Regions from separate parts of the Dorea sp. genome, predicted to be linked through region 2. Evidence: riboswitches for the same ligand, from Rfam matches in the RefSeq annotation. Region 2 holds a riboswitch; the other holds the start of a gene.
The links. A riboswitch is a leader RNA that binds a small molecule or an ion and turns the genes downstream of it on or off. The one in region 2 is predicted to bind cobalamin.
Positions count from the first base shown of each region.

Region 1 (16,434 bases), on a different contig from region 2:
CCATATCTTTCCGTCCACTTTTTTCATACAATAACACCATTTTTTTGTACAACTGCTCACGCAATTTTGAATCCGGTTCCAATTGCAGCAGATCTGTATAGACTTCTGCCGCTTTTTCTCTTTCTCCTTTTTTCTCATATGCTGCTGCCTCGTACTTTCTTAATTCTTTCTCCGCTTCTTTATCAAGATGCTTATTAGCCATTCCATTATTGCCCTGTTCTTTATTCACCAACCGTAGGACTTCATCTGCGCCTTTTTTCCCGTTCATAAGTCCATATCCTCTTATCAGACATCTCAGATATTTCACCTGCAGCTCTTTTTTCTCCGGTTTGTTATCTGCTAACCAGTTTTCTAACTCCTGCATTCCTTTTTGGTATCTTGTTCCGCTTACAGTCATCTCATGTTCTTTGTAAGATGCAATCAGTATCCCCAGATTTTCTGCTATTTTGCTATCTTTCATTTTTTTCAGATATTTCATGCTCTTATCTGCATCCCCCACATCCAGGAAATATGCCATTGCAAGCTCTATATATGCCTGATCCGGATTATTGTTTCCGGTAGACCTGCCTGCCCCTCCTATTCCTTTACCGGCATTCTTTCCCGTCTTCTGATCAGTTTTTTCCACCAATACCTTACTTACTTGTACACTTTTTCTCCTTTCCAGCGTCTGCCAGAAAAGATATCCACCCGCCAGTAATACGAGACTGCCTATTATGCACAATTTCTTCAGAGATTTTCTCTTCCGTGATGAATTCTGTCTTTTTTCTTTCTCTTTATATGTTGGAATTTGTTTTTGAATATCTGATATACTTGAATAATTGGAAGACTGGTTTCCCAGTGCTTTTGATATTATTTTCTTCAGACGGATCTCTTCCCGTCTGCTAAGATGCGGCTCTGGTTCTGTAGAAGCCAGAATATACTGAAATGTTCTCCCTAACCCATAAATATCCAGTTCCATACTGGCATGCTGGTAGTATTTTTCATCTGACGGAAGGAAATATTCCCTGATATCTCTTCTTTGCATAAAGCGGATATGTTCCTTTCCATCTTCTGATTTCATATCCAGATAATAAATCCTTCCGTCATCTGCCCGGATCATACTATAGGGATTCACATACTGATAACAGGGATTCCCCCTGCAACGGTGAATCAATTCCAGCTGTCTGGTAATCTCTCTTAATATCTCATATAATTCTGATTTTTCCAGCGCCGGGTGATATTTTAAATATTTTACAAGTGTTTTCCCCTCTACATTTTCTGAACTGATATAACAGCTTTTTCCATGTTCGATCAACCGCAATACATCATAACTTGTTTTCTTCGATACTTCTGTCATGCTACCACCTCTATATTTTCCATATAATCCATCCTTTCTTCATCTTCGAATGACTATATCCTGTTGCCATATGTATCACAAACGCTCTGTTTGCTTTTTCTGCAATCCATCTACCATCGTAGAGGAACGAGAATCCTTGCTATATTTTGTTAAATCAGTTTCATTGTTACGGGATGTTTATTGATTTGTTAATAGATTCTATTTTGAATATATAAAGTAAGCCTATATTACTTGATACTTTTCAAAAAAACAAGAGACTTTTTAAGAATCGCAAAATCTTGTGAAAACTGCCAGTATTAATATGTATCTAAAAATGCTTTCCGCAAGATATATGACACACTCTGACCTTCCTGCATAATTTGTCAAAAAAATTCATCCGTAAGTTCTTGTCAGGCAGCTTTTCCAGCCGTCTGCATTTTGGAACATTACGGATGAATCTTTTACTTTTCTATCATTTCTTATCTGTGACTTAATTCCTTCGGTGTATACAGATGTCTCGGGATTCCATCTACCATAACCGGTGATACATCTCCCTGGATCAGCGGACGTACATAAGAGATAAATTCACTTGTTACATAGGTTCCTTCTTTATTCACCCAGCTTCTTGGCACAAGTTTTTCATCATTGGCAATCTTGTGCACATCTTTAACCTCTGTTCCACACTGATATGGATCATCTGAGAGACGTTTTAATACAACCATCTTGCCTGTATCGCCCTCATCTGCTGCTTTTACTGCTGCTCCACCTACCTGATATGCTTCCAGGATATCTACCCTGGATGCTGCATGAGACGCTGCTCTTTGCAGTGTGCTTAATTCAATCGCACGTGTCTTACAGCCGATCTCACCTGCAATATAACTTGCCAGATAAGATGCCGTTCCCGACAACTGCTTATGTCCAAATGCATCTACAAAGTCAATGCTGTTCCCCAGTTCACATACATAGGTCCCATCTGCCGTTCTGATACCTTCTGATACCGCAACTACAATCGATGTCTTCTCCTGCAGCAGCTGTTTGATCTTTTCCCCAAATAACTGCAGATCAAACGGAAGCTCTGGCAGATAGATCAGGTCAGGTCCCTCACAGTCTTCCCCTTTTGACAGTGCTGCGGCTCCTGTCAGCCATCCTGCATTACGTCCCATGATCTCTACGATAGATACCACACCTTTTTCGTACTCCAGACAGAAACTGTCACGGATGATCTCTTTCATGGATGTACCGATATACTTTGCTGCGCTTCCATATCCCGGTGTGTGATCGGTCAGTGCCAGATCATTATCAATGGTCTTCGGGCATCCGATAAAACGGATTGCATGTCCGAATACAATCGCATAATCGGATAATTTCTTGATTGTATCCATGGAATCATTTCCACCAATATAAATAAATGCCTCGATATCCAGTTTGTCCAGGATTTCAAATATCTTATCATATACTTCCCTGTTCTCATGGATTTCCGGAAGTTTGTACCGGCATGATCCTAAGAATGCAGCCGGTGTCCGTTTTAATAATTCTGCATCCAGTTCTGTCTTGATATGATCCGAAAGATCAATATATTTTTCCTTTAATAATCCCTGAATTCCATGAAGCATTCCATATACTTTCTTTGCCCCACGGTCTTTTGCTGTCCGGTATACACCGGCAAGACTTGCATTGATTGCTGCTGTTGGTCCCCCAGATTGTCCTACAATTACATTTCCTTTCATTCACTTGTTTCCTTCCTGTTTTATTCACGCCCCATGTTACGGTTCTCTTAAAATTTTCAATTCGGAAATTTCTTACCGGAAGAACTGTAACTGCTTTCGTCGTTAATATAATATTAGTGTATTTCCACATAAAAGTCTAGCTTTTATTTGTTTTTTTATGCATTTTTACTATTTTATATTAAGATGTCTACATCCAGAGACTCCGACATCATCACTTCTTCCGAACGCATGACGACAATAAAAAACTCTTACTTCCCATCTTTTGTAATCTCTACATTATATGAGAAATAAGAGTTTTTATTCATATTTTACTTATCTTAAAGCGTGTCTTAAACAGGTTTTCTACAAGACGTATGACACAATTCGTTTATTCAGCTTTTACAGGATTGGTTACACTTACTTTGTGATCGTACCAGACTCCTTTGGTTCCGATCAGCGCCAGATCAAATTCTTCATCTAATGCCGGAACAGGAACATCGAATCCATAGACTTCTTCTGTCGTTCCATCACTGTATGTAACTTCATCTGTAGTTGGCTCTAAAAGCTCTGCGCCTTTTTTCTGAGCTTCCTTTGCTGTACCAGGGAACAGATTCACAATATGCTTTGATACAAGACTAACGTGTATTGTCATCTTCCCGTCTTCTACCGTCAATGTGCCTTTTCCTTCGTTCGCTTCATTTACATGAAACATCGAACTGTCCGTGTTAAACTCTGCAGTATAAGTTCCATCCTCGATCGGAGCTTTTTTCTGTTCCTGATCTTCTGACTTTTCTTCTTTTGCATCCGCTTTCTGCTGTTCTGTCTTTGCTGATGCGGTGTCTGATTTACTGCTTTCGCTCTTACCTGCACATCCTGTAAATACCGTTGCTGTCATTACTGTTGACAAAATAACTGCCATTAATCTCTTTTTCAACATTGCTATCTCCCTTAATTATCCTTTTTACTGAGCATCCATAGCTGCTTTTGTATGAGCTACATATAACTGCTGGATTGCTTCAATCTCACCAAGTCCGGCGATCTGAGTCTTCACGCTGTCGAAGTTCTTAGATGCTTCGAACTGGCTCTTCCATGAATCATCGTCATCTCCAGCCATATCATTGTTCGCATGATCTCCTGCTACAACCATCAGCGGACGGAGGATTACGTTCTTATATCCTGCTTCTTTTACTTTTTCAATTACCGATTCGCAGGAAGTCTCTTCCGGCTCACCTTCTACAGTTCCGATAAATACATTCTTATATCCAAGCTGCTCCATCTGTGCCTGCATCTGGGAGTAGCTGATTTTTGCGGTATGAGATGTTCCATGTCCCATGAATACGAATGCTGTGCTGTCTTCCGCAGCTGCATCAAGACTGTCATACTCTGCTGTCTTAACTGCTTCTGCTGTGATTGCTTCTGCTACGGCTGCTTTATCTGCATTAATAGCAGTTGCATCAGCTCCTACTTCTCCAAGAAGCGGCTCTGCAATCTTTACAGATTCGAATTTGTCTTTATAGTTGTTAACTGCTTCTGTTAACTCATCATATTCGGCACCATGCATCAAATGTGTCGGCTGTACGACCAGTTCTTTTACACCGTTCTTTACAGCTCTTTCCAGTGCCTGATCCATATTATCAATCTTCTCATCATCTCTTGCCTGCACATGGTTGATAATGATCTGAGCTGTAAATGCTCTTCTTACTGACCAGTCCGGATTTGCTGCCTGAAGAGCTTTTTCTATTCCTCCGATATCAGCTGCACGGCTTGCATTGAAAGAAGTTCCAAAACTTACTACCAGAAGCTCTTTCTCTCCGATATTATCTTCATTTAACGGATCATCTGCTGACGCATCTCCGGTATCTCTTCCAAAGTAATCCGGATCTGCATTTTCACCTTCTACCAGTTCTTTCTGTGCATCTGTCAATTTGTCCCACGCCTCTTTTGCTTCTTTACACTGTTCATCTGTCTTATCATTTCTTTCCTGCACATAGATTGCATCTATCTTCTTTGCGACCTCATCTGCAGCTTTCTGATCATCATCTTTTGATGATTCTTCTGTAGTTTTTTTGCTGCTACTGTCAGAGCTTTCTGTCTTACTTCCACATCCTCCGAGCGCTGATACGCACATCGCTGCTGTCAGTAATAATACTACTAGTTTCTTTTTCATGCTTTCTACCTCCTGGTTCTGATTGTCGAGCAGTACAATCCCTGCGGCTCACTTTTTATATAAAAAAAGCCTCCGCCAGAAAACGAAGACAACGAAAACAAACTGTTAAATCTTTAAAAATTAAATAAACTAACAGTTTTCTATCCATTTCGTACTGCCAATTCCTCGTGGCCTGAACTTATCGTTCCTGTACTGCGAAAGGCAGGTCTCCCGGCTTATTGCTCGAACGCTTCTGCTTCCTTCCCGGTATTCCAGTGGAAATATTGCTTCTGCTCGCAAAATACGGTGACGAGTTCGTACAGGATTCTCACCTGTTTCCCTTTTCACCAGTCCAGATCATATCTGACTGACACCTCACACAATCTTAATATTTATTTGCTCTTTGTTACCTTAGCACAGTCAGATACATTCTGTCAACATATTCACACCGCACCTCACTACGAACCTTCTCTTTATGTTACTATTCACACGTTATGCAAACAGTAACCTCTTTATTCCAATTCATACGTTGTGCAAACACCGCTTCCTCTTTCAAATATAGAAACACAGTAAAAAACCCTCGCCCGACTTAATTGTCAAACAAGGGTTTCTCATACGTGCGCGAGAAGATTCGAACTCCCGACCTTCTGGTCCGTAGCCAGACGCTCTATCCAGCTGAGCTACGCGCACATATTATTTATTTGCTTCAGTTGTTTGTGTACCTCAGCAACGAAATTAAGTATAGCGCATCATTTTCAATCTGTCAACACATATTTTAAATTTTTTTATATTTTTTCAAATTAACTTTTCCAGACACATTCCAGTCCCCATTTTTTCTTATTAATTATTCGCTTTCTTTGTGATAAAGCCACTGTTTGCCGGGCGTATGAACAGTAATATAAATCCTGTGGCTTGTCTTTCTTTTTTACGTCTGGACTTTTCTTTCTGATTTTTATAATGCTATAATTAAATCATTCTAAAACACGAGGACTTACACATGACCAGAAAAATTGCCGTAATCAATGACTTATCCGGTCTTGGCCGCTGTTCCCTGACGGCTGCCATCTCCGTATTATCATCCATGGGCGTCCAGCCCTGTCCACTTCCGACTGCTATTTTAAGTTCCCAGACGGAATATCCGAGCTATTATAGCTATGATTTTACCGGTAAGATGGATCATTTCCGTCAGGAGTGGAAAAAGCTTGAAACAGAGTTTTCAGGGATTTATACCGGCTATACCGCAAGCGTAGCACAGATCGAGCAGATTTTCCGTTTTTTAGATACATTTCAGAAAAACAATACCTTTCTCGTCGTAGATCCTGTTATGGGTGATGACGGGCTTACTTATGATATGTATACCGGTGAACTTCTCGCTGCCATGAAGCAGCTTGTTACCCGCGCAGACGTTATTACCCCGAATCTCACCGAATTCTGTCTTCTGACGGATACGGACTATGCCGATTTTCAAAATCCGCTTCTCTCTATCCGGGATATCACAGAAAAACTACAGACAGCCAGTCAGAAGCTGCCCGCGGGACATCCTGCAAAAATCATCATTACAGGCATTCATTTTACAGACAAGGAGCAGGGAACTTCTGTCCATAAGATTGGAAATCTTCTATTAGATCATACGGATGCAGATACTTATGTGCCGCCTGTTCTTTCTGCCTTCCCGTGCTGCAAAGGCAGTTATTCCGGAACCGGGGATCTGTTTGCTTCCTGCATTACCGGCGGACTTGCCCGTGGACAGGAACTTTCGGAGATCATACACATTGCCGGACGATTTCTTGAAAAAGCTTTGATTGATTCTGTTTCAGAAGATGTACCCGTGAATGAAGGCGTTAATTTTGAGAAATATCTGTATATGTTACATCCGTGTGTCTGAAAATGTTCTCTGTAAATGTTGAACCATTATACAGAGAATCTGTCACCAACATCTTCTTCCGAACACATAATGATATAAAAAAACATCACTATATCCGCTTATTCCTTCCTCTCCCGGAATTCTTCAGGCGTCATATAGTGATGTTTTTATATAATCTTACGAAATACTTGCGAATGTAATCTGTGCCCCGTTTGCTTCTGCCTGCACTTTATACTCTTCCGGATAGTATCTTGTGGAGAATACATACTCTCCTTCATTTACAAATACTTCTACCGAAGATGCGTCTGCCAGAATCTTCAGGTTCTTCACTTCTTCAACTTCCACATATCTCAAGCTTCTTCCTGCAGATAGCGAAGTCTTCTTCTGGCTTGTAAAATGCATCTGGAATTTCCCGTCTTTGTAATCCAGAATCAGTTCGTCCGAAAGTATAACTTTGAACTGGTTACCGGATATGTTCTTTATATCCATCTCATATACTGCATAGCCGTCTACACTCAGCATATCTTTGCCTTTACTTACCAGCTTCTTCTTTTCTTCCAGCTCTCTTACCGGACGCTGGCAGATCTTACCGTCTTTTTCGAAGATTTCACGTGGAAATGTAAAGCAGTGCTGCCATCCTGTCTGGATCGTCGGATTCGTATATTCTTCGCAGTCCGGCATTCCCATCCAGCTTATGTGAATTCTTCTTCCATCCTCAGTCTCAAAGCTCTGTGGTGCATAATAATCAAATCCGTAATCCCATAAGTAATAATCCGATAACTTATATTCTCCGAGAATGTCTCCTTCTACTTCAAAATATCCGGACTGATATACATTTCGGTCATTCCACACGCCGCCTTCTAGTCCCTGTACAGATGTAGAAAGAATCTTTTTATCTCCAATTTCAAAATAATCCGGGCACTCCCACATATAACCAAATGGTTTTTCGGATTCTACGCGGCTTTTGAACTTCCAGTTTACTTTATCCTCAGACTCAAACACAAGCACCTGTCCTACATCTTCATTGGTTCTTGCACCCTGTACCATATAATAGGTATCATTTTCTTTCCATACTTTTGGATCCCTTACATGACAGGTCAGATTGTCCGGATAGTCTGAATTTCTCATCAATTCTTTTTTGTTTCCAAATGTCTTACCGTCTTCTGTCACTACAAGAACAGTGTTGCCCTCACGTCCGTTTCTGATGTAATCGTAATCCCCGTCTTCTAATTTGACATTTCCTGTATAATACAGATACATTTTCCCATCTTCGATAAATGCGGATCCGGAATATACCCCGTGGCAGTCAAATGGCTGGTCAGGATAAAGTGCATTGCCCTGATACTCCCAGTCGATCATATTCGTACTGGTGTAATGCCCCCACATCTTTACGCCGCCTTCCGGATTGAATGGTGAATACTGGAAGAATGCATGATAGATTCCCTGAAACTGACAGAGTCCGTTTGGATCGTTCAGCCAGCCAACCGGCGGCATCAGATGTAGTTTTTCGCGGAACTTTCTATCTGATGCGGATAATTCTTCTTTTGCCTTCTGATTCTTCTCTGCTATATCTACTAATTTTACCAGATCTCTTGTTAATGCGTTCATAATCCTATCGTCTCCATCTATTTTATTATGTTATTTTTATGCTGCTTTTGTATCTTGTGATGTACCTGGATTACTCCATTGCTATGCATTTCCCGCAATCCCAAAATCCTTACATCTTCTTATAGTTATGGGGCTGGAAGTTTATATTACTTTCGGCCCCATATCGTACTATTATTTTGCAAGTGTCATTACTTTGCTTGTTGTCTTAACTTCAGCAGGTTCTGCCTTTGTTACATTTCCAAAGTCATCTGTGTTCGTCAGGATCATCATGGTTGTTGTCTGATATCCTGCCTTCTTAATCTCATCAAGATCTGCTTCTACCAGGACATCTCCTGCATGTACTTTATCTCCATCAGATACTTTCTTGGTAAATCCTTTTCCGTCCATCTTCACGGTGTCGATACCGATATGGATCAGAAGTTCCCCGCCTGCTTTTGTTGTAATACATACGGCATGACCGGTTTCAAATATGTTAGAGACCTCTCCGTCACATGGTGCTACGATCTTACCATCTGCAGGCTCTACTGCTACGGTTGCTCCAAGCATCTCGAATGCAAATGTCTCGTCTTTTACTTCTCCTAATGGAATCTGTGTTCCATTTACCGGGCTTGTTAATGCCTCTTCTGCTACTTCTTCTGTATCATCTGCTGTTGTTTCTGTCTTGTCTTCTACTTCTTTTTCTTCTGCTTTTGCTGTGTCGTCTGCTACTAGTCTCGTTGCACAGTGTGCTGCAGATGCAATGTTCTTACTTCCACCGACATGATTCAAAATTTCCTGTGCGATCTTTCTGTAATCCATAATAACTCTCCTTCCCTTTTCATGCGTTTTATATGTAATCGTTTTCATATTTCTTGATTTAATGATAAGAAAAAAAATGCCATTTGTAAATATGGCATTTTTACTGATTTTTAATATTCATTTTTGTGCGATTTGCACGATTTTCGATGTTTTTGACCGATTTTGGAGTTATTCATCCATGAATGATACATTTTAATATCTTCGTCTTGTGTTGATACCTGACTTTTTTGCTTTTAATCGATAACCATATCTTCTATATTTTCCTCTGGTTCGGCAATTTCCGCTAATCTATATCCCAATTTTACCTCTACCGGTATATTTTCCCCACGTTCTATTACATCCAACAGAAGTTCTGCACCTCTGATTCCGCTGGTCTTATAGCCAAAATGCACCGTCGGAATTCCGCCTGTTACGGCTTTTAAAAGCTGATTATCTCCAAATCCGGTTACCTGGATCGATGTATTTTCCAATATATAACGGAATCTGGAGCCTGTATCTTCTACATTTTTCGGGATCTGGCTTCCCACATAAGCATGAATAGCTTCTATCGCACCTGCAGCAATCGTATCTGTGGCGCACGATATGATATCGATGTCATGTTTTTCATTTAATAATTCCAGTACTTTTTCATACCCGGACTCTGTTGTAAACTCTGATACTTTATAATTTTCTTCCTTCAATTCTTTTCCCATCGACTTAAGTCCGGCGCGGAACCCGTCTTCTCTTGCTGCTCCTGCTGCCTTATCTTCTCTGGATACTCCGATATAAGCAATCTCTTTTTTGCTTTTGGCTGCTACTGCACGTCCCATGGCTTCTCCTGCACCATAATCATCATGGTAGATACAGTTTGCAAATTTTGTGTGCTGCCCGATCACCACTACCGGTACCTTGGATTCTTTCAGGAATCTTCTGTGCTCTGCAGTGATCATTGTACCTACAAGGATAATTCCGTCTACCGGATAGTTCTCAAACAGACGCATATACTCGATTTCTTTTGCCGGTGTATTGTCCGTTCCTGCAAGCAGCATCTGATAATTTCTCTCTGAAAGGACCTGCTCCACACCTGCTGTAATATGGCTGATAGATTCTGAATTGATCTTCGGGACAACGACTCCCACCAGGCATGCTTTTTTCGTACGCAGCATTCTGGCCTGGGCTGACGGCTGATATCCGGTCTCTTCGATAACCTTCCTGATCTGTTCTTTCTTCTCATCACTGACATAACCGCCATTCAGATATCTTGATACTGCGGCACTGGATACGCCTGCCAGCTTTGCAATTTCTTTGATTGTCATATAAACTTACTCCCTTTTTTACTTCTAACTACCTGTTATTATAGCAGATAAATAAACGAAGGGGACGGAGGTTTTTTAAAAAGGGACAGGACATTTAAAAAAAGGGACGGAGGTTTTTTAAAAATACCCCGTCCCCTTTTCATATTAATTTTCAAACTGGCTGTGATATAACTTATGATAGAAGCCACCTTTTTTCAGCAATTCTTCATGATTACCCTGTTCGATGATCTTGCCGTCTTTCATAACAAGAATCAACGAGGCATTACGTATCGTAGACAGTCTGTGGGCTACGATAAAGCTTGTCCTTCCCTTCATCAGCTTATCAAATGCTTCCTGTACCTGAAGTTCCGTACGTGTATCAATGCTTGATGTCGCCTCATCTAAGATCAGCATTGGCGGCAGACAGAGCATTACCCTTGTGATACACAGAAGCTGTTTCTGCCCCTGACTGATACTGTCTTCGTGAAGCACTGTATCTAGTCCTTTTGGAAGTCTGCGGATGAACTCCCAGCTTCTTGCTTCTTTTGCCGCACGGATGATCTCTTCATCCGTTGCATCCGGTTTTCCAAAGCAAATGTTATCTCTCACCGTCCCACTCTTGATCCACGTATCCTGCAATACCATGCCAAAACTGCTTCTAAGCGCATGTCTGGATACGTCACGGATGTCCTTCCCATCTACCATGATCTTACCACCGTCTACATCGTAGAACCGCATCAACAGATTGATAAATGTTGTCTTGCCACATCCGGTCGGACCAACGATTGCAATCCGCATACCTGGTTTTACATCCAAATCAAAGTCTTCAATCAGCTTCTTTTCTTTGTCATAACTAAATGCTACATTTTCGATTGCTACATTTCCACTTACATCAACCAGTGTGCCTTCTGCATCCGGTGTCTCTTCTTTCTGCTCTAACAGATCAAAGATACGGTCCGCACATGCAAGTGCATTCTGCATCTCTGTGATCACGGAACTGATGTCGTTGAACGGCTTCATATACTGGTTCGCATAAGATAACAGTACAGACAGACCACCAACGGTCAGTGTTCCTCCCGGAATTAAAAATGCTCCAAGAAGTGCTACTCCTGCGTAAATGATATTATTGACGAATCGTGTGGACGGGTTTGTTAAACTGCTGTAGAATACCGCTTTCTGGCTGTATGTCTGCAGTTCTTTGTTGATCTCATCGAATCTTCTGGAAGACTCTTTCTCATAGCCAAATGCTTTGACTACTTTCTGTCCGCCGATCATTTCCTCAATCAATGCTGTCTGACGACCTCTTGTCTCACTCTGCTTTCTGAACATCGTATAAGATCTGGATGAAATGAATTTTGCAACCACAAAACTAAATGGAGTCAGAACGATTACAAGTAATGTTACCCACACATTTTTGGAAAACATGAAGATCAACGTTACCACGATCGTCACAATTCCGGAAAATAACTGTGTAAATCCAAGTAACAGACCATCGGATAAAATATCTGTATCTGCAATGATACGGCTTACGATATCTCCGGTGCTGTGCTGGTCCAGATAAGATAATGGAAGTACCTGGATATGTCTGATTGCCTGCGAACGGATATCCTGCACGATTCTGTAGGTCATGCGATTATTTAACAGGTTCATAAGCCATGTAGCAAGTGCTGATATCACAATGAATATCACAATCTGCTTCAGATAATACCACATACCATCAAAGTTAACCTCATGTGCCGCAACTACTTCATCGATTGCATCTCCGAATAAAACCGGCACATATAACTGAAGTATTACAGAAATTGCGGCAAAGATGACACTGAATCCAAGAAAAATCTTATATCTTCCAATCAGTTTTAATAATTTTTTCATTACTCTGCCGCTCCTTCCTCTATCTTCTCTGTCAGTTTATCCGCTTTATCCAAAGCTTTTCCGGCTTCCTCTGAAGACTTGTCTGTAACCGGGCGTTCTTCCGGGAACTGTGAATAATAGATTTCCTGGTATGTCTCACAGGATTCCATCAGTTCTTCGTGTGTTCCCTGACCTGCCAGTGATCCATTATCCATAACCAGGATCTTGTCTGCCTGACGGATACCCGAGATTCTCTGGGATACGAGGAATGTAGTCACATCTCCCTCCAGACCTGCAATTGCTTTACGAAGTGCTGCATCTGTTGCAAAATCCAGTGCGCTTAAGCTGTCATCCAGGATCAGGATTTCCGGATGTCCAACCAGTGCGCGGGCAATCGTCAGACGTTGTTTTTGTCCTCCGGAAAGGTTCCGTCCATTCTGTTCCACCTTAAAATCAAGCTTTCCGTCTTTTGATTCTACTACATCTTTCGCCTGTGCGATTGTGATTGCATCCCACAGTTCCTCATCTGTTGCGTGGTCATTTCCCCACTTCAGGTTTTCGCGGATTGTTCCTTTGAAAAGGACTGCCCGCTGCTGGACTACACCGATTTTCCGGCACAGCTCCCCCTGCGGATAATCTTTGGCAGGAATACCATTCACCGTCACCGTTCCTTCCTGTGGATCATAGAATCTTGGGATCAGGCTTACCAGTGTACTCTTACCACTACCGGTTCCTCCGATGATTCCGATCGTCTGGCCTTTCTTAGCCTGGAACGTAATATCAGATAAACTTGATGCTCCGGCGCCTTCGTAGGTAAATGTAACGTGGTTGAATTCGACTGCCAGATTGTTATCTGTTTTATCATTCCCGCCGTCCGTCACACCTTTTGTTTGGTCATCCTTCATCTGAGCATTTTCTGCATTCTCTGCAATTTTGGCATCTTTATTTCCAGCCACTGCTTTATATTCCATACTAGACTTCACATCCAGAATACCAGCCACACGGTCTGCACACGCCATAGATTTATTCAGTGTAATAATCAGCGATGCTAATTTGATCAGCTCTACGATAATCTGCGCCATGTAGTTATATAACGCTACTACCTGTCCCTGCTGAAGATTGCCAATATTCACCTGCACACCGGCACGTGCGATCAGCAATACGGTTGCCCCATTGATCAGTACATACGTAACCGGATTCAGTAACGCTGAGATTCTTCCTACGAATTCATTCAGTCTGGTCAGTTCTCTGTTGCCCTCTTCGAATTCATCTACTGACTGTTCTTCCCTGCAGAATGCACGGATGACACGGACACCGGTCAGGTTCTCTCTTGTAAGTCCCGTCACACGATCAAGTCCGGCCTGCACTTTCTTGAACAGCGGGATACTGATTAGCATAATAGAAAATACCACCACAAACAGGATCGGTACCGTCACTACGAAGATCAGTGCACAGCGCACATTGATCGTAAATGCCATCACCATGGCTCCGATTACGACAAACGGACTTCTAAGTAATAACCTAAGTCCCATGTTGATACCATTTTGCACCTGGTTTACATCATCTGTAAGTCTGGTAATCAGTGTATCCGTTCCAAGCACATCCAGCTCTGAAAATGAGAGACTCTGGATATGGTCGAACATTGCCTGTCTCACACTCGTCGCAAATCCAACACTCGCCTTCGCGGCAAAAAACTGTGCGGTAAAACTACATAAAAGTCCAACCGCTGCCATGAGCAGTAATACAAAGAACATCTGCACGATATATCCATGATCGTTCTTCGCAACGCCCACATCAATAATCTGAGCTACCACAACCGGAACCATCAGGTCGAACACAACTTCTAACAGCTTAAAAAGCGGTGCCAGAATACTTTCCTTGCGGTAAGGTCTCAGAAACTTTTCAAGACGCTTCATTATTTTCACTCCATTCCTTTTTCTATCCGATAACTAATAAATGATATCTGTTTATATCTGAATACCACACTATGAATCTTTATAATATTCAAGTTTCTTTATTCGTTATCTACTTATTATAATGTCCCTTGACTGTTCTATTATAGTCCGTTATCATTGATATGAATAATATTGTTTTTATAGCTTTGCAATACAAAAAATATATAAGGCAGGTAATCTACTATGGAACTCAGGCAGTTAGAATATTTCCGCGAAATCGCATCCACCGGCAGCATCAACGAAGCTGCAAGACACTTGAACATGTCCCAGCCGCCGCTCAGCTACCAGATCCGTCAGCTGGAAAATGAATTAAATGTAAAACTTTTCGACCGCACCAGCAAGGGCGTTACTCTGACTGAAGCCGGCAAGCTTCTCTACGACCGCTCCGGTAATCTGCTGGAATACGCCAGATCTACCGAACTGGAAGTCTCCAAAACCGGGAAAAAACGTATCTTACGTATCGGCCTGACCCCGACAACGGTAGATACCATCATGCCTTATATTTCCCAGTTTTCGAAAAAAAATCCCGACGTGAACTTTGAAGTTCACGACGGGATCACTTACTCATTGTATCAGTATCTTCTGGACGGGATCATCGATATCTCCGTTGCCAGAACACCACTGCGTCTTGACGAGGTGTCATATATGGAATTGTGCTCCGAACCGATGATCGCGGTATCGGCGCCGGAAAATGTTGTTTCAAAGACTGCTGCCGTTACAGCAGATACTTCCTCTCCAACCGTTCGTTCTGAAGATACATCTCATAACGCTTCCTTAAAACTCGCTGATCTTCTACACAAACCACTGATCTTATACCGGAGATACGAAGAGCTGATCATGAATACTTTTCATTCTCAGAATATGAATCCGGACATCTTCTGTGTCTGCGACGATCCGAGAGGCGCTATGCTCTGGGCGAAAGAAAATCTTGCGACTGCCATCTTCCCTCAGTCTATGGCAAGCCTTTGTGACGGACTTTGTATACAAGAACTGGATGAACCGGATCTTGTAACCAAGATACTTCTGATCTGGGCGAAAGGTAAGAAGCCTGTGCCATTGGTGCAGGAATTTTTGGATGTATGTGGTGAGCGTTAGCGCATTAGAGCTTACGGCTCACCCACCATATTCCAACTGCGATATACACCGCCATCACCCCCAATATGACAGATGCAGCAATCGATTGATTCCTGTTTTCCAAAACAAATGTCAACAGCAGAAATGCAATTTCGCCACACCAATATGACCACATGTATTTTCGTTTTCCACAATCTGTAATCCAGGTTTTGGAATCCAGTATCCAGAGTAAATTAATGAATATTCCAAAGACTAAGGATACGATCAGTGACGTAAGGGCTTCTGCTGACATATTTGTCATTCCATTTTTTGCAAATGCAATGCATAACACCAGTAAATCATATAATAATAGCAATATAGCATTTCTTTTTAGTGATTTTATATTTTTATGAATGTTCACTTTTTCTCCTCTTCACTATCCTAAAAATAATCCTGGATATTACAAAGACTGCCACTAGTCCTATGTACACTCTAACTATCAGGAGTAAATCCTGTTGTATCTCAGGATACTTATTTCCTAACCACATTACAATGAAAAGTAAAATTATCCCCCAGGAAACCAATACAATTCCTACGATATTACCTGATTTTTTCATATATCTACCTCCTACAAACGAGCAAATTCGTAATTTTGCTCTATTCCATGTATAATAAAAGCACAAAAACGGTCATTCGCAGTATTCACAAAAAGAAAATCAACCACAAACTTTGCCAAAAATAATTTCTACCATGAAACTATAATTGTCCATTTTCTCAATTCAGTAAAATGGTATGATTCCTTTTTCCAAATACACCAAAACAACTCGATTTACTTACCCTTACTATACCCAATAAATCTTATCC
Region 1 covers NZ_CDRRQK010000001.1:68,223-84,656, forward strand. Annotated here, with positions in the region: gene ACWJAF_RS00380 (bacterial transcriptional activator domain-containing protein) at 1-1,336, opposite strand, end outside; gene ACWJAF_RS00385 (6-phosphofructokinase) at 1,795-3,042, opposite strand; gene ACWJAF_RS00390 (hypothetical protein) at 3,410-3,958, opposite strand; gene ACWJAF_RS00395 (sirohydrochlorin cobaltochelatase) at 3,983-5,188, opposite strand; cobalamin riboswitch at 5,372-5,560, opposite strand; tRNA gene ACWJAF_RS00400 (tRNA-Arg) at 5,784-5,857, opposite strand; gene ACWJAF_RS00405 (pyridoxamine kinase) at 6,165-7,052, shown strand; gene ACWJAF_RS00410 (glycoside hydrolase family 32 protein) at 7,209-8,639, opposite strand; gene ACWJAF_RS00415 (glucose PTS transporter subunit IIA) at 8,811-9,437, opposite strand; gene ACWJAF_RS00420 (LacI family DNA-binding transcriptional regulator) at 9,671-10,732, opposite strand; gene ACWJAF_RS00425 (ABC transporter ATP-binding protein) at 10,877-12,583, opposite strand; gene ACWJAF_RS00430 (ABC transporter ATP-binding protein) at 12,583-14,478, opposite strand; gene ACWJAF_RS00435 (LysR family transcriptional regulator) at 14,701-15,612, shown strand; gene ACWJAF_RS00440 (hypothetical protein) at 15,617-15,892, opposite strand; gene ACWJAF_RS00445 (hypothetical protein) at 15,978-16,187, opposite strand.
Region 1: another riboswitch for cobalamin. It lies ahead of ACWJAF_RS00395 (sirohydrochlorin cobaltochelatase); the one in region 2 lies ahead of ACWJAF_RS08095 (hypothetical protein).

Region 2 (16,434 bases):
ATCTATATAAGTCCGATGAAACGGTGTATACAGAGTGCAGAGATCATCTATCCGCAGATGATGATGGAAGGAAAATATAGCATTATGGAAGATCTGCGGGAATGTGATTTTGGGAGATTTGAGAACCATAATTATATAGAATTGTCCGGGGATATGCAGTATCAGGCATGGATTGACAGTGGCGGAAAGCTTCCGTTTCCAGATGGCGAAAGCCGGGAAGGATTTACAGAGCGTACAAGGAACTGCTTCCGGGACGTGCTTAAGGATGCACTGCAACATAGCTGGGCACGAATCGCAGTCGTGGCCCATGGAGGAACGGTTATGAGTATTATGGAAGAATATGCCCGTGGAGAAGACGGACGGTCAGCCGGAAGTTATTATGATTACCAGGTGAAGAATGGAGAAGGATATGAACTTAGAATTACAGAGAATGATCTATATGACGGTGGCACTTGTAATTGGCTATTTACTGGATCTGATGTTCGGGGATCCAAGGTGGCTGTATCATCCGGTGCGCCTGATCGGACATCTGATCTCGGGAACGGAACGAATTATAAGAAGCTGCCTCCCGGAAAGTAAGACAGGGGAACGAACCGGCGGTGTGATACTCGTGATCGTGGTGGTATCAGTCAGTACAGCTCTGCCTGCACTGGTTCTGCATATTGCCTATCAGAAATTCTGGCAGATTGGTCTTATCATAGAAAGCTTCTGGTGTTATCAGATTCTTGCTACGAAATCCCTGAAAGTTGAAAGCGACAGAGTCTATACAGCGTTAAAGACAGAAGGACTTGAGGCTGGAAGAAAAGCGGTATCGATGATCGTAGGAAGAGATACCCAGAATCTGACAGAAGAAGGCGTTACCAAAGCGGCTGTTGAGACCGTTGCAGAAAACACTTCGGATGGGATCATTGCGCCGCTATGCTATATGCTGGTCGGTGGTGCGGTTCTTGGATTCGCATATAAGGCCGTCAATACGATGGATTCCATGGTAGGTTATAAGAATGAGAAATATCAGTATTTTGGAACGGCGGCTGCAAAGCTTGACGATATCGTGAATTATGTACCTGCAAGAATATCGGCAGTTCTTATGATCCTGGCGGCATATATAAGCGGAATGGATGGAAAGAATGCAGCAAAAATATTCAAAAGAGACCGTTATAATCATAAAAGTCCAAACTCGGCACAGACAGAGGCAGTGATGGCCGGTGCGCTGGATGTGCAGCTTGCGGGAGATGCATGGTACTTTGGAGTACTGCATAAAAAGCCGGTCATAGGAGATCCGGTAAGAGAGATTGAGGCAGAAGATATCAGGAGATCCCATACGCTGTTGTATGCGACGTCGGTTTTATCACTTGTTGCAGGAATTCTTTTAAAAACAGGACTGATACTCATTTTATAATAGGATGTCAGAAAAGATTTCTGCAATCTGTATGTTTTCGTTTACAGAAGATATGCTGTCATCCTGATATTGATATTTATTATCATAAAAATTCTGTAAATAAAGAATAAAAGTTAGAATTGTGTAAACAATGTTCTTGTTGACTAACATAGCAGACGCAATTTACAATAATAAAAAGAAGTAAAGAAGGTGTTAGTTATGCAGGCATTGTCACAGGCAGTTCCAGGGAACTACACAATCAAATGGATGTTCGGAATTCCGGAAGTACTGGACATGATTCGTCAATATAAGATTAACGAAGGCAGTGAGATCACAGTGATTCAGAACTATGGAAGCGGGCTCATCATCAGACATGGTGAAAAAAGGATTGCGATCAGCAGCGATGCAGCAACAAGGATTCAGGTATAAGATCCGGTTGACTATTTTGCACAAAGTGAGTAATATGATTGTAGCAAAATAGCAGAGAAGCGGCGTGGCCGCACAGGAGAAGAACAGTTGAAAGAATATACAGAGACAGTTCATGGCGGAGATATATACCGTAATCCGTCTGTTACAGACTATTCTGTGAACAGTAATCCACTGGGAGCTCCCGAAGGTGTACGGATGGCAGTCAGGGAAAGTGCAGACAGGATCATGCACTATCCGGATGTCAGATGCGACAGACTCCGGGAAGCCATCAGTGGATATGAAGGAATTGAAAAAGAAAAGATACTCTGCGGCAACGGTGCTGCAGAGCTTTTTTTTGCTGTTGTTATGGCCGTAAGGCCCAAAAAAGCAGTGATAACAGCTCCCTCATTTTCGGAATATGAACGGGCACTTCGTACCGTGGACGCAGAGACCGATTATTATAGATTAAAAGAAGAAAATGAATTCCGTATCGGAGAAGATATTCTGGAGAAGATCACAGAAGAGACAGACATGGTCTTCTTATGCAATCCGAATAACCCGACAGGGCAGACGACAGAAAAGAAACTGCTGATAAAAGTGATGAAAGCGTGTAAGCAGTGCCGGGCAGTACTGGTACTGGATGAATGCTTCATTGATTTTTTGGATGACCCGGGAAGATACGAGTGCAGGGATCTGATAGCAGAGTATCCGGAACTTGTGATCATCAAAGCATTTACAAAGATTTTTTGTATGCCGGGGGTAAGACTTGGATATGCCCTGTGTGGGAATGAAATGTTGAGAATGAAGATGCGGGCGATGCTGCAGCCGTGGAATGTATCGGTGATGGCACAGGAAGCCGGCGTAGCCGCTCTTACAGATTGCGGGCAATATCTGAAGGATACCAGAGAATTTATCCGGACACAGAAGCAGTGGATGATAGAGCGGATGGAAATGCACGGCTATCAGGTATATGGATCGGAAGCAAATTATATATTCTTTCATGGGAAAAAGGGTCTGTATGAAAAGGCATTACATGAAGGACTATTGATCCGGGATTGTCAGAATTATGAAGGACTGGAAGAAGGGTATTACCGGGTGGCAGTACGTACAGAAGAAGAAAATGAAAGGTTGATAACATGGCTGGAAAGATTATGATACAGGGAACGATGTCCAATGCAGGAAAAAGTCTGCTGTGCGCAGGCCTTTGCAGGATATTCAGACAGGACGGATATAAGGTGGCACCGTTCAAATCCCAGAATATGGCACTGAATTCATTTATCACAGAGGACGGACTTGAGATGGGAAGAGCACAGGTGGTCCAGGCAGAGGCAGCAGGGATTCCGCCACAGGTAGAGATGAATCCAATCCTGTTAAAGCCAACGAATGATGTGGGATCACAGGTGATCGTTAATGGCGAAGTACTTAAGAATATGAGTGCAAGAGAATATTTCGCATATAAAAAGCAGCTGGTACCGGATATTATGAAAGCATTTCACAAGCTGGAAGAAGAAAATGACATCATCGTGATCGAAGGAGCCGGAAGTCCGGCGGAGATCAATCTGAAAAAAGATGATATCGTCAATATGGGACTTGCGAAGATGGTGGATGCTCCGGTACTTTTAGTCGGTGATATCGACAGAGGCGGGGTATTCGCCCAGCTTCTGGGAACACTGATGCTTCTGGAAGAGGATGAAAAACAACGGGTAAAAGGACTGATCATCAATAAATTCCGGGGAGATAAGACGATTCTGGATCCGGGAATCATGATGTTAGAAGAACGTGGGCAGATCCCGGTGGTTGGAGTGACTCCGTATATGCAGGTGGAGATTGAAGATGAGGATAGCCTTACTGAGCGCTTTGAAGGTGGAAAAGGTGGAAATGTATCTGGTGAAGCGATAGGACTGGTAGATATTGCTGTGATCCGGACGCCAAGAATTTCGAATTTTACGGATTTTATGTTGCTTGAAAATGCTCCGGGGGTAAACTTAAGATATGTAAAGAATCCAAGAGAGCTTGGAGAACCGGATATGATCATCTTACCAGGAACAAAAAATACCATGGGAGATCTGAAGTGGTTAAGACAGAGCGGAATGGAAGGAAAAATTTTAAAAGCACATGCAAAAGGCTGTGTCGTCTGGGGAATCTGCGGTGGTTATCAGATGCTTGGACAGACACTCAGTGATCCAGAGGGTGTGGAAGATGGTGGAAGCATGAAAGGATTCGGGTTGCTTCCGGTAGAGACTACATTTACCACAGAAAAGACAAGAACGAGGATTAACGGACGGTTCGTACATGTGGAAGGGATACTGGAAGGGCTTCAGAATGTGGAGTTTGAAGGATACGAGATCCATATGGGACAGACCAGACTTTTGAAAGGCAGTCCAATGAATCAAATTCATGATACGGTGAAAGACAGAAAGAAGGATGGCAGTGCGAAAACAGCCAGATGGCTGGAAGAGAAGCATAATGGAAATGGTGTATGTCACGGGGATATGGAAGAAACAGGAATGGACGGTATTTCCCATGACAATGCATATGGAACTTATATTCATGGAATCTTCGACAAAGAAGAAGTGGTGACAGAGATTGTAAAAACGCTGGCAGAAAAGAAGGGACTTTCGATGGAAGAGATTCAGGGAGTGGATCTTAAGACATTTAAGGAAAGTCAGTATGATCTGCTGGCAGATACATTAAGGAATCATCTTGATATGGATCAGATATATGAAATTATAGGGATGCGCAGGAAAGGAAGATCATACACATTGGAAACAATAGAAAATGTCACGGATAAAAATCATACACAGACAAAGATAGAAATCGAAAATGTACTACCAACAGAGATTGAAAAACGAAGTTTTGAGATCATCACAGAGGAACTGAAGCAGGAGAAAATATTCCTTCCGGATATCCAGGCCCCTATCACAAAGCGATGTATCCATACAAGTGCAGATTTTGATTATGCAAAGAATCTGGTATTTTCAGAGCATGCGGTGGAAAAGGCGCTGGATGCAATCAGAAATGGAGCGTCTATCGTGACAGACACACAGATGGGAAAATCAGGCATCAACAAAAAAAGACTGGAACAGTACGGCGGACAGGTGTATTGCTTTATGTCGGATGAAGATGTGGCGCAGGCTGCAAAAAAGAATGGAACAACAAGAGCTGTTGCAAGTATGGAAAAAGCATGTGAACTGGACGAAAAACTAATCTTTGCGATTGGAAATGCACCGACAGCATTGATCCATCTGTATGAACTTATCAGAAACGGACGGATCAAACCAGAGCTTGTGATCGGTGTACCGGTAGGATTCGTCAATGTGGTACAGTCCAAAGAACTGATCCTGACACTTGAGGATATACCGTATATTGTGGCAAGGGGAAGAAAAGGCGGAAGTAATATTGCGGCATGTATCTGTAATGCGCTGATTTATATGTTATAGGGGGAAGAAGCTTATGACATTGCAGCAATTGAGATATATTACCATGGTAGCGGAAAAAGGAACCATAAGTGAAGCTGCGAAGGAACTGTTCATTTCCCAGCCGAGCCTTACCAACGCAATCCGGGAACTGGAGCAGGAGATGCAGGTTACGATTTTTCACCGTACGAATAAGGGGGTTACGATTACTGCTGAGGGAGATGAATTCCTTGCTTATGCAAGACAGATCCTGGATCAGGTCGGTCTTATGCAGGAAAGATATCTGAATGTAAATGAACGGAATCCGAGATTCTCTGTGTCGTGTCAGCATTATTCTTTTGCGGTCAATGCATTTGTAGATGTGATCCGTAAGTTTGATGCGAGAAAATATGATTTTACATTAAGAGAGACGCAGACTTATGAGATCATCGAGGACGTGGCAAAATTGAAAAGTGAGATTGGGATCCTGTATACTTCGTCGCAGAATGAGACGGTCATCATGAAACTGATCCGTCAGAATGATCTGAAATTTGAAGAATTATTTGTTGCAAAACCGCATGTATTTATCAGCTCGAAGCATCCTCTGGCAGATAAAGAAGTGCTGACTCTTAAAGATCTGGAAGAATATCCGTACCTGTCATTTGAGCAGGGGGATTATAATTCTTTTTATTTTTCGGAAGAAATATTAAGTACACTGGACAGGAATAAGAATATCAAAGTCAGGGACAGGGCAACATTATTCAATCTGGCAGTGGGGCTGGATGGATATACGGTAAGCTCTGGAGTAATCAGTAAAGAACTTAATGGAGAGAACATTATAGGGAAACCACTTCTGGTGGATGAATATATGCGGATTGGGACAATTGTCCGTAAGGATGTAAGCTTAAGCAGATACGGGAAGGTATATATGGAAGCGCTGAAAAAATACACGGGCGGAATGCAGGAAAAATAGTAAAAACAGCAATTTGCTATAGCTTAAAACTATGACAAACTGCTGTTTTTTTGTATTATACATAAAAAAACAGATGAGTTATACTTTTTATCAGAGAAAACGAGCTGGAATTTGTCTGAAAAAAGATTTTTCAGATATGCTCTAAAGTACAGGAGGATATAAAGCATGAGTAAACAGGCACCATTTCGTTATGACGTAGTAGGAAGTTTTTTACGTCCGGAGTATCTTAAGGATGCAAGAGCAGAACTTGCAGAAGGAAAGATCACAGAGGAACAGTTAAAAGAGACAGAAGATAAAGCGATTAAAGAACTGGTAGAAAAGGAAAAAGAGATTGGACTTCAGGCAGTTACAGACGGGGAATTCAGAAGAAGATACTGGCATCTGGATTTCCTTGCAGATCTGGAAGGTGTAGAGGAAATCAAGGCGGAGCATTGGTCTGTACATTTTAAAGGACATCAGCCAAAAGCAGCAACACTTAAGATTACAGATAAGATTGATTTTGGAAATCATCCATTCCTGGAACATTTTGAATATCTGAAGTGTATAGCAGGAGATACACTTTGTAAGATGACGATTCCTTCCCCATCTATGCTGCACCTGATCTGTTGTGTACGTGCAGAAGAGTACACACCGATTGAACGTTATCAGGATATGAAAAATCTGTATTATGATATTGCAATTGCATATCAGAAGGCAATTCAGGCATTTTATGATGCAGGATGCAGATACCTTCAGTTAGATGATACTTCATGGGGAGAATTCTGTGATGCAGAAAAGAGAAAAATTTATAAAGAGAGAGGCTTTGATCTGGATGAGATTGCAAAATCTTATGTAAATATGATCAATTTGGCATTGGAAGCAAAACCAGAAGATATGACAATCACAATGCATATCTGCAGAGGTAATTTTAGATCCACATGGTTCTCATCAGGTGGATACGAACCAGTTGCAGAGACTTTATTTGGACATTGTAATGTGGATGGATTCTTCCTGGAGTATGATTCAGAAAGATCGGGAGATTTTTCTCCGCTTCGTTATATCAAAGAACAGAAAGTTGTACTGGGATTGATCACATCAAAATTCCCGGAACTGGAAGATAAAGAAGAAGTAAAGGAAAGAATCAAAGAGGCAGAAAAGTATGTAGCAAAAGACCAGCTTTGCCTGAGTCCGCAATGCGGATTTTCTTCTACTGAAGAAGGAAATGTTATGACAGAAGAAGAACAGTGGAAAAAAGTTGCATTCGTAAAAGAAGTTGCAGAAGAAGTCTGGAACGATTAGTATATAAAAAACATATAGACAACATATTAAATATACGTTTCACATTCGGAAAGTTATTGGGTATAATAATCCGTTGAGGGGGATGGTTTTAGAAGCTGAAATGCTAAGAAACAATTCCCCCTGTTTAGTTATCGTAGATTATACGAAGGAGATGGAACATAATGGGAGTATGGGAGAGACTGTTTACCGGGAAGCAGATGTCGGAAGCATTCATCTGCAGTGCATTTCTTGCATTGTCCGGCGGATTTCAGGATGCGTACACGTACAATACGAGGAATGAAGTATTTTCGAATGCCCAGACGGGAAATGTTGTGCTGATGAGTCAGAACTTTATGAAGGGAAAATGGATGGCAGGGTTAAAATATTTATTCCCGCTGTTTGCATTTGCACTGGGGGTGCTGATTGCAGAGCAGATCCAGAATAGATACAAATATGCAAAGCGGATTCACTGGAGACAGGGAATCCTGGGGGCAGAGATCATCATTTTGTTCATTGTCGGATTTATTCCGCAGCAGGGAAATATGCTTGCTACCGTTCTGGTATCCTTTGCCTGTGCAATGCAGGTACAGAGTTTCCGGAAGGTAAATGGATTCTCTTACGCAAGTACGATGTGTATCGGAAACTTACGAAGCGGAACGGCGGCGTTGTCATTCTATCTGAGAGAACGAAGACCGGAGCAGCTGCGGCAGGCAATGTATTATTTTGGAATTATATTTCTGTTTGCGGTTGGAGCCGGGATTGGCGGAAATCTGTCTGCACATTACGGAATTCGTATGATATGGGTATCCTGTGGACTTCTGATCGTCAGCTTCTTGTTGATGTTTATGGATATAGAGGCGCAAAAAAAAGAGACATTGACCCGCAGCTAGATGCGGATCAGTGTCTCGATTAATTTCTGGGTGGCGATACTTTGCGGTCTGAAGCTGTTCCGGATCAGACAGATATGTCTGGCCGGCAGTGATTCTTTTAGATGAATCTGTATGATCTCACCACGTTTCAGAGGTCCTTCGGCCAGTTTTTCCGGATAAAAGCCAATACCAAGATTATGCTGGATCATAGCAAGGCACTGGTCGGTAGAAGTAACCTCAAGGTCCGGACGGAACGGCAGACCATGAGAAGAAAAGTACTGGATATGCAGATCTCTGGTACTGGTATTATTTTCCAGAGAGACAAAAGGATATTTGACCAGTTCTTCCAGTGCACAGACGTGTGTGGTTAACTCCTGGTACTTCGGTCCGGCAATCAGAATTTCCCGGAAAGAGCCAAGAGAGACTTTCTGGAACTGTTTCTGGATCGTGAGCGGAGTTGTTACGACCGCAAAGTCTACCAGTCCGCTTTCCAAAGAGGCAATCGCCTGTGGCGTGGAATGGTTGGATATTTTTAACCGGACATGTGGATAACGGTTGTGAAAGGCTTCGAGTTTGGAAAGCAGCATGAGACGGAGCGCATTTTCACTGACACCGATAGAGATCAGGCCGCTTGTAAGACTCTGGTCACGCTTTAGTTCGGATTCGCCCAGTTCCAGCTGCTCGAATGCAATCGCTACATGGTCAAAAAGCTTCTGGCCTTCCGGCGTCAGGGAGACGCCGCGGTTGGAGCGTACGAACAGATGACAGCCAAGCTCGGTCTCGAGATTGTTCATACAGCGTGTAATATTAGGCTGGTTATTGTGAAGTACTTCCGCAGCTTTCGTAAAACTGTGATGCTGGGCTACATGGTAAAAAATCCGGTAATAATCGTAAGTAATCATGAGGGGCCTCCTGAGATATCATAATATAAAAATGATATAGACATATGAATTACTATATCATAAATGTCAACTAAGTATAATATATCTGGAGCGAAAAGACAATGCTAAGAAATAAAAAAATATATTCCCACAAAAGACAAAACGTAGTATACTGACTTATATTTTTTATGGAAAGGGTCTTAAAAGAGCCGGTACAAAAGAAATGGTTCATACACACGAAAGGAGACATAAAAAATGGTAAAGATGAATGTAGAATTCCAGACACCAGAGCAGCTTGTAGAATTTTCGCGTATGTGTCAGAGGACAGAGGCAGATACACTGATTGAGGATGTGGCTCACAAACTCATCATCGATGGAAAGTCTGTGATGGGGATGATGACCGTTACATTAGGAAAGAAGATGATATTGGTTATCGAGGGAGAAAATGAAGAGGAAATACTTCATTCCTTTGAAAAGTATCAGGCAAAAGAAACGGTCCAGAAACAGAATCTTGGCTAGATTGCAGGAAAGATTTTTCAGACACACTCTGGAGCGTGGTACATATCTTGAAGAAAGCATTTTCAGACATGCTCTGGAGATTGCATTTTTTCCGGACATGTGGTATCGTTGACAGGAAAAGAATAAAAATGAATGACAAACTGCAGGTGTCGGCCGGATGATATGAAGGAGTCTTATCAGACATACAAAGGTCCGGGCCGGTGAAAAGGGAAACAGGTGAAAGTCCTGTGCGAACTCGTCACTGTAAGCAGGGAGCAGCAAATCAGAGAAAATCATGAAAGAATTCAAAAGTCACTGGTATTACGGGAAGACTTAAGATTTGCTGTAAAGATCTGTAAGTCAGGAGACCTGCCTGTAGTGTACATGGAAGAAATTCCGGACCACGAGTAATTGGTTGTACATAGATTGCCAGTATGTATGGTGATTTTATACCCTTTTACGAAAATGTATTTATTTCGTGGGAGGGTTTTTTTGCGCCTAATTAAATATGTATCCAAAGAGGAAGAAAGTATTATGAAACACAATTCAAAACGTTTTCTGGCGCTTTTTATAGCAGCGTCAATGACATTAACACCAGTGCCGGGTGTATATGCAGAAGAAATACAGGCAGACCAGCAGACAGAGACAACACAGGCGGCAGACTCTGCATCAGAAGCACAGGAGTCAGAAGTTCAGACAGCAGATCAGAACAGTCAGGAACAGAATACGGTAAACGATGCATCTGGCGCTGATAATGTACAGAACAATGCAGATGCAAATGAAAACGCTGCTACACAGACTGGAAATCTCTCCGGGCAGGTGGAGAACGGAGCAGATCAGACAGAAGCCGGAGCAGATGCAAACGAAGCTGATAATTCGGAAGCAGATGCAAAGAAGCAGGAAGCACTGGCAAAACTTCCGGAGATTACGGCAGAAGCAGGAAGCTTTAAAGATGGTGTATATCAGTCGGATGAGGCGGCAATCGGTGGTTCTAAGAGAACTTCGATCACATGTGAGAGCATTACGGTAAAAGATGGAAAAGCAACTGCAAGAGTTATATTTTCAAGTGACGGTTATCCAAAAATATGGATAAATGTTGCAGGAACCATTCAGGAATATGAGAAAAGAGCTGACAGTGCAGAAGGAACCAGTGCATTTGATATCCCGGTAGATCTGAATAAAGAGATGGCGGTTGTAGGTTATGTAGAAAAGATGGGATCTTATACGCAGTATAGTCTGAATGTAAAGCTTTCAGAAGGAAAAGAACCAACCGGACCAGTTCCGTCAGAACCGGGAACAACAGATCCGTCAGAGCCATCCAATCCGGGAACGACAGACCCGGCAGACCCATCGGAACCAGGACCGTCTGATCCGGAAGAAATAGTACTGACAGACGGAAGCTATCATGTAGATGTAACATCCAGCAGTACAATGTTCAAAGTAACAAATTGTATACTGACATCAGAAAACGGTAAAATGTATGCAGTGATTACATTAAGCGGTACCGGATACGATAAGTTATACATGGGGACTGCAGAAGAAGCAGCGCAGGCAACAGATGCACAGTGCATTCATTATGCAGCGGATGCAGAAGGAAACTACACATATAGAATCCCGGTAGAAAGTCTGGATAAAGAGATTGCCGTTGCTGCACATTCTATAAGAAAAGATCAGTGGTATGACAGAACGCTTACATTTTCATCAGAATCTGCAAGAAGAATTATTGAAGATGGAATTTATGAAGTAAATGCAGAAGCAGGCGGTAAGATGTTCCGCGTCGTAAGCTGTACAATGCAGGTACAGAATGGACAGATGTCGGCATCCGTTACGTTGAGTGGGCAGGGATATAACCGTCTCTATCTTGGAAGTATCGAAGATGCACCAAATGATGAGGCACATTGGATCCTTCCGGAGAATCTGCTGGCAGAACAGTATACATTTAAAATTCCGGTAGAAGAACTGGATAAGACAATGGATATAGTAGTCCATACAACGAAAAGTAATAAATGGGATACCAGAACACTGACCTTTTATTCAGAGGGAATGAAAAAAATCTCCGACAATGGATCCGGTAATGGAAACGGCTCTTTAAATCCTGGCGGATCTGGAAATGGAAACGGAACACTGACTCCTGGAAATGGAGGTACAGGAAATGGAAATACGGGTTCGAATGGAAGTGGAAATGCAGGCTCTGGAAATAACGGAAGCGGAAACAGCGCAGGAAGCAGTGTGAATAATGGCCAGCCGGATACTGTATCAAAATCAGAAGCAGATCTGAATAAATCAACGGTACAGGTCAATAGTTCGACTGGATTAAAAGATGGTGTATACACACCAGACAGTTTTTCATGGTCAGGTGGAACAGGAAAGGTAAGCATTAGTTGCAGCAAGGTTACTGTAACAGGCGGGCAGGCATATGCAACACTGGTATTCAGCAGTCAGCATTATCAGTATGTAAAGGCCAATGGAAATACATACTATCCAAGCGAAAAAGGTGCAAGATCCACAACATTTGTAATTCCGGTGGCGCTGAATAAGAACAATACAATCATTGGTATGACGACAGCAATGTCAACACCTCATGAAATCCAGTACAGTATCTTCGTATATCTGGCAGCGGCAGCGACAGGCGGAAAAGAAGCAACAGCCGGAAAAAATGTTACCGTAATAGGAGCAGGAACGAACGCAGACGGAAGTAAAAAATCAGCAGCAGTGAACCAGAAGCTGGATGAAGAAGCACCACAGATCATCGGTCTTGAGTATCAGTCTGAGACAAAAGTGGAACATGCAAAATATTTTAAAATCTATAATTATGATCAGGGAATTACATTGCTTGAGATTGATTTAAGTCAGGGAACGGGCCGTACGGAAGCGGTAGAAAGCCAGAAGACGGAAAAAACATCCGGAACAGCTAAGAAGACTACGAAAAAATCTAAGAAAACATCGAAGAAGAATACTAAGAAAAAGAAAAAGAAAAACAGTACAGCAAACGGCTTGAATCCTGCAGAGCAGGAACAGGCAGATCTTTATCAGGCACAGGTTGTAAAATACCTGATCGTTCCTGAAAATGCAGAGATTCCGGCAGGACTCGATAAAGAAGTTATCGTATTGCGCCCGGATACAAAGAGCATCTATGCCGGAACGAACCATGTGCTTTCTATATTAGAAAAGCTGAATCAGACAGAACGTGTATCGGCAGTCGGTATGAAAGCAAAAAAATGCAAGAACGATACCATAAAAGGTAAGATGAAAGAAAAAGAAGTCCTCTACGCAGGAACTTCCGGAAAGCTGGATTATAAAAAGCTGGTAAAAGCACAGAGTGATCTTGCAATTGTTTCATCGGGCATTCTGCCAAAAGAAGGAAGCAGCAAAAAAGCAGTCAAAAAGAAAATGACAAGTTATCAGAAGATGACAGAAAAGATGACGATGCTGAAAATACCGGTAATTGTAGACCGTTCCAAAGATGAAAAAGGCAAACAGGCAAAACAGGAATGGGAAAAAGTATATGAAGTGCTTCTTGGATGCCAGAGCATGTAACAGAGGTTGATGAAGAATCCACAAAGAAGTAAATAGAGATGTGTATTTGGTAGAAAGCATTTTCACGACAGATTCTGAATATAGAACATGAAAACTTATGGGGATAAAGTGGAGAAAAAGATGAAGCAAAAAAGATACAGGGCACTGTGTGTGTTGTTAAGTACATTGCTACTTGCATCCGGGACACTGACCGGATGCGGAAGCGGTCAGGCATCCGGAGTGTCAAAAGAGACACAGACAGAAGATAGTGCAAAAAAAAGTTCTTCAAATAAGAGCACTTCCAATAAAGAAAAAGCACCGGAAATAGAAGGACTGGAATATCAGAAGACCATGAACCTTACATATGCGACAGAATTCAATGTCTTCTATTATAAAGGCGGCTATAAACTTCTGGATGTCAAAGATGACAGACAGTATCTGATCGTCCCGGAAGGAAAGAAAGCACCAAAAGGCCTGGACGGGGATATCATAGTTTTAAAGCAGCCGCTGGATCATATTTATCTGGCAGCAACGTCGGCAATGGCATTATTTGACTCGATAGATGGTCTGGATCATATACGGATGTCGGGGGCACAGGCTTCTGACTGGTATATAGAGCATGCAAAAGAAGCAATGGAAGCAGGTGATATCCTCTTTGCCGGAAAATACAGTGAACCGGATTATGAGATGCTGATTAAAGAGGATTGTGATCTTGCCATTGAATCTACGATGATTCTTCATACGCCAAAGGTACAGGAGATGATCGAAGATCTGGACATCCCGGTTTTTATTGACCGTTCCAGTTACGAAGGCCATCCGCTTGGAAGAACAGAGTGGATCAAAGCGTATGCGGCGATGCTGAATAAAGAAGACGCGGCAGATACATTCTTTGAAGAGCAGGCGGAAATTATTGAAGAACTGAAGGACTTTAAAAATACAGGCAAGACGGTTGCATATTTCTTCGTAAGTACAGATGGAACCGTTGTGGTACGAAGCAGTAAAGACTATATTCCGAAGATGATAGAGATTGCAGGCGGCAAGTATATTTTTAAGGATTTGAAGAATACCGAAAGCAAGAGCTCTTCTGTGAATCTGTCCATGGAAGAATTCTATTCGAAGGCGAAGGATGCGGATTATCTGATCTATAATGCGACGATTGACAACCCGATCCAGTCGGTACAGGAACTGACCGCTAAGAATGAATTATTTGCAGATTTTAAAGCAGTAAAGAATGGAAATGTCTGGTGTACAGGAAAATCTCTGTATCAGGCCACTGATATCGTGGGCAATCTGATTACAGATATTCATCTGATGCTGACGGATGGCGATCCATCGGAGATGACATTCTTGTATCAGGTGACAGAATAACGTATAATGAAAATCAGGTGGGCGGTGAAAGGTTCATCTGATTTTTTTGTAGAAAGATTAGAAGATATGAGAAAAAAAGAGAATCATGAAGAAAAAAAAGTACAGGTAAAAAAGAAAAACGGGACAGAAAGCCGCTTTCAGGCAGAAATACTTAGACGAAGATCGAGGTATTTTGCGGTATTTGTGGTGCTGGCAGCGGCATTTTGTGTGGTGACGGTTTTAAATATTAATACAGGGAATGTAGATATCTCAGTACCGGAGATCCTGAAAATTCTGGCAAGAAGAGGCGGAGAAGGTACAGAGGCGAATATTATCTGGAAGATCAGGCTCCCGAGAGTGTTGATGGCGGCAATCCTGGGTGGTGCCTTGTCTTTGTCTGGATTCTTATTACAGACATTTTTTGCAAATCCAATCGCAGGACCGTTCGTGCTTGGAATTTCTTCCGGGGCAAAGATGATGGTAGCACTTGTGATGATATTTTTCCTGGAAAGATATTCCTTCGTGTCATCATATACGCTGATCATAGCGGCATTTGCAGGAGCACTCATTTCAACGGGGTTCATTTTGCTTCTGTCTAAGAAAATGCATCATATGGCGACACTTCTGGTCGGTGGGATTATGATTGGCTATATCTGTTCTGCAATTACGGATTTTATCGTGACATTTGCAGAAGATTCGGATATTGTAAATCTTCATGGCTGGTCACAGGGGAGTTTTTCGGGCATGAACTGGAGCAATGTAGAGGTGGCCCTGATCGTGGTGGGAGTTACGGTAGTTTTAACAGTGTTACTGTCTAAGCCGGTCGGTGCATATCAGCTGGGAGAAGCATATGCACAGAGCATGGGGGTGAATATCCGCTTTTTCCGTGTGGCGCTGATTCTTTTATCGAGTATATTATCCGCATGTGTAACAGCATTTGCGGGACCTATCTCATTCGTTGGAATTGCAGTTCCGTATCTTGTGAAGCATGCACTGAAGACATCAAAGCCGCTGGTAGTGATTCCGGGAACTTTTATAGGGGGTGCGGTATTCTGCATGATCTGTGATCTGATCGCAAGAATGGCATTTGCCCCGATGGAATTAAATATCAGTACTGTGACATCTATATTTGGAGCTCCGGTTGTGATATATATGATGGTCCGTGGACAGAGAGGAAAGTAAAATGGCAGATTATTATGTAGAATTAAAAGAACTTGCGGTTGGATACCGGGGAGAACCATTGATCAGAGATATCAATATCGGCATCGAAAAAGGAAAAATCGTAACACTGATCGGTCCAAACGGAGCCGGCAAATCTACGATATTAAAGAGCATCACCAGACAGCTTAAGACAATCAGCGGTTCTGTCTATGTAGAAAATGAAGAATTACAGAAAATGTCCTACAAAGATATGGCAACAAAGATTGCAGTGGTATTGACGGAGCGTCTGAAGCCGGAGCTTATGACGTGTCATGATGTGGTGGCAACGGGAAGATATCCATACACGGGAAGACTTGGAATCTTATCAAAAGAGGATGAATTAAAAGTAGATCAGGCAATGGAAGCCGTGCATGCACAGGAACTTGGAAGCCGTAATTTTCAGGAAATCAGCGACGGACAGAGACAGCGTGTACTGCTCGCAAGAGCCATCTGCCAGGAACCGGAGATCATGATCCTGGATGAGCCGACATCATTTCTTGATATCCGCTATAAACTGGAGCTGCTTGGAATATTGAGAAACATGGCAAAAGAAAAAGGAATTACAGTCATTTTATCCTTACATGAGATTGATCTGGCACAGAAGATGTCGGATAAGATCCTGTGCGTAAAAGGTGACCGGGTAGCCGGTTACGGGACGCCGGAAGAAATCTTTACATCAGAAAAAATCCGGGAGATCTATGAGATAGATAAC
Region 2 covers NZ_CDRRQK010000014.1:65,200-81,633, forward strand. Annotated here, with positions in the region: gene ACWJAF_RS08040 (histidine phosphatase family protein) at 1-579, shown strand, start outside; gene cbiB (adenosylcobinamide-phosphate synthase CbiB) at 479-1,399, shown strand; gene ACWJAF_RS08050 (ferrous iron transport protein A) at 1,598-1,807, shown strand; gene ACWJAF_RS08055 (pyridoxal phosphate-dependent aminotransferase) at 1,895-2,941, shown strand; partial or broken gene ACWJAF_RS08060 (cobyric acid synthase) at 2,923-4,518, shown strand; gene ACWJAF_RS08065 (precorrin-8X methylmutase) at 4,522-5,226, shown strand; gene ACWJAF_RS08070 (LysR family transcriptional regulator) at 5,240-6,154, shown strand; gene ACWJAF_RS08075 (5-methyltetrahydropteroyltriglutamate--homocysteine S-methyltransferase) at 6,320-7,432, shown strand; gene ACWJAF_RS08080 (YoaK family protein) at 7,594-8,301, shown strand; gene ACWJAF_RS08085 (LysR family transcriptional regulator) at 8,298-9,182, opposite strand; gene ACWJAF_RS08090 (HPr family phosphocarrier protein) at 9,417-9,680, shown strand; cobalamin riboswitch at 9,852-10,050, shown strand; gene ACWJAF_RS08095 (hypothetical protein) at 10,194-13,196, shown strand; gene ACWJAF_RS08100 (ABC transporter substrate-binding protein) at 13,284-14,543, shown strand; gene ACWJAF_RS08105 (FecCD family ABC transporter permease) at 14,610-15,704, shown strand; gene ACWJAF_RS08110 (ABC transporter ATP-binding protein) at 15,706-16,434, shown strand, end outside.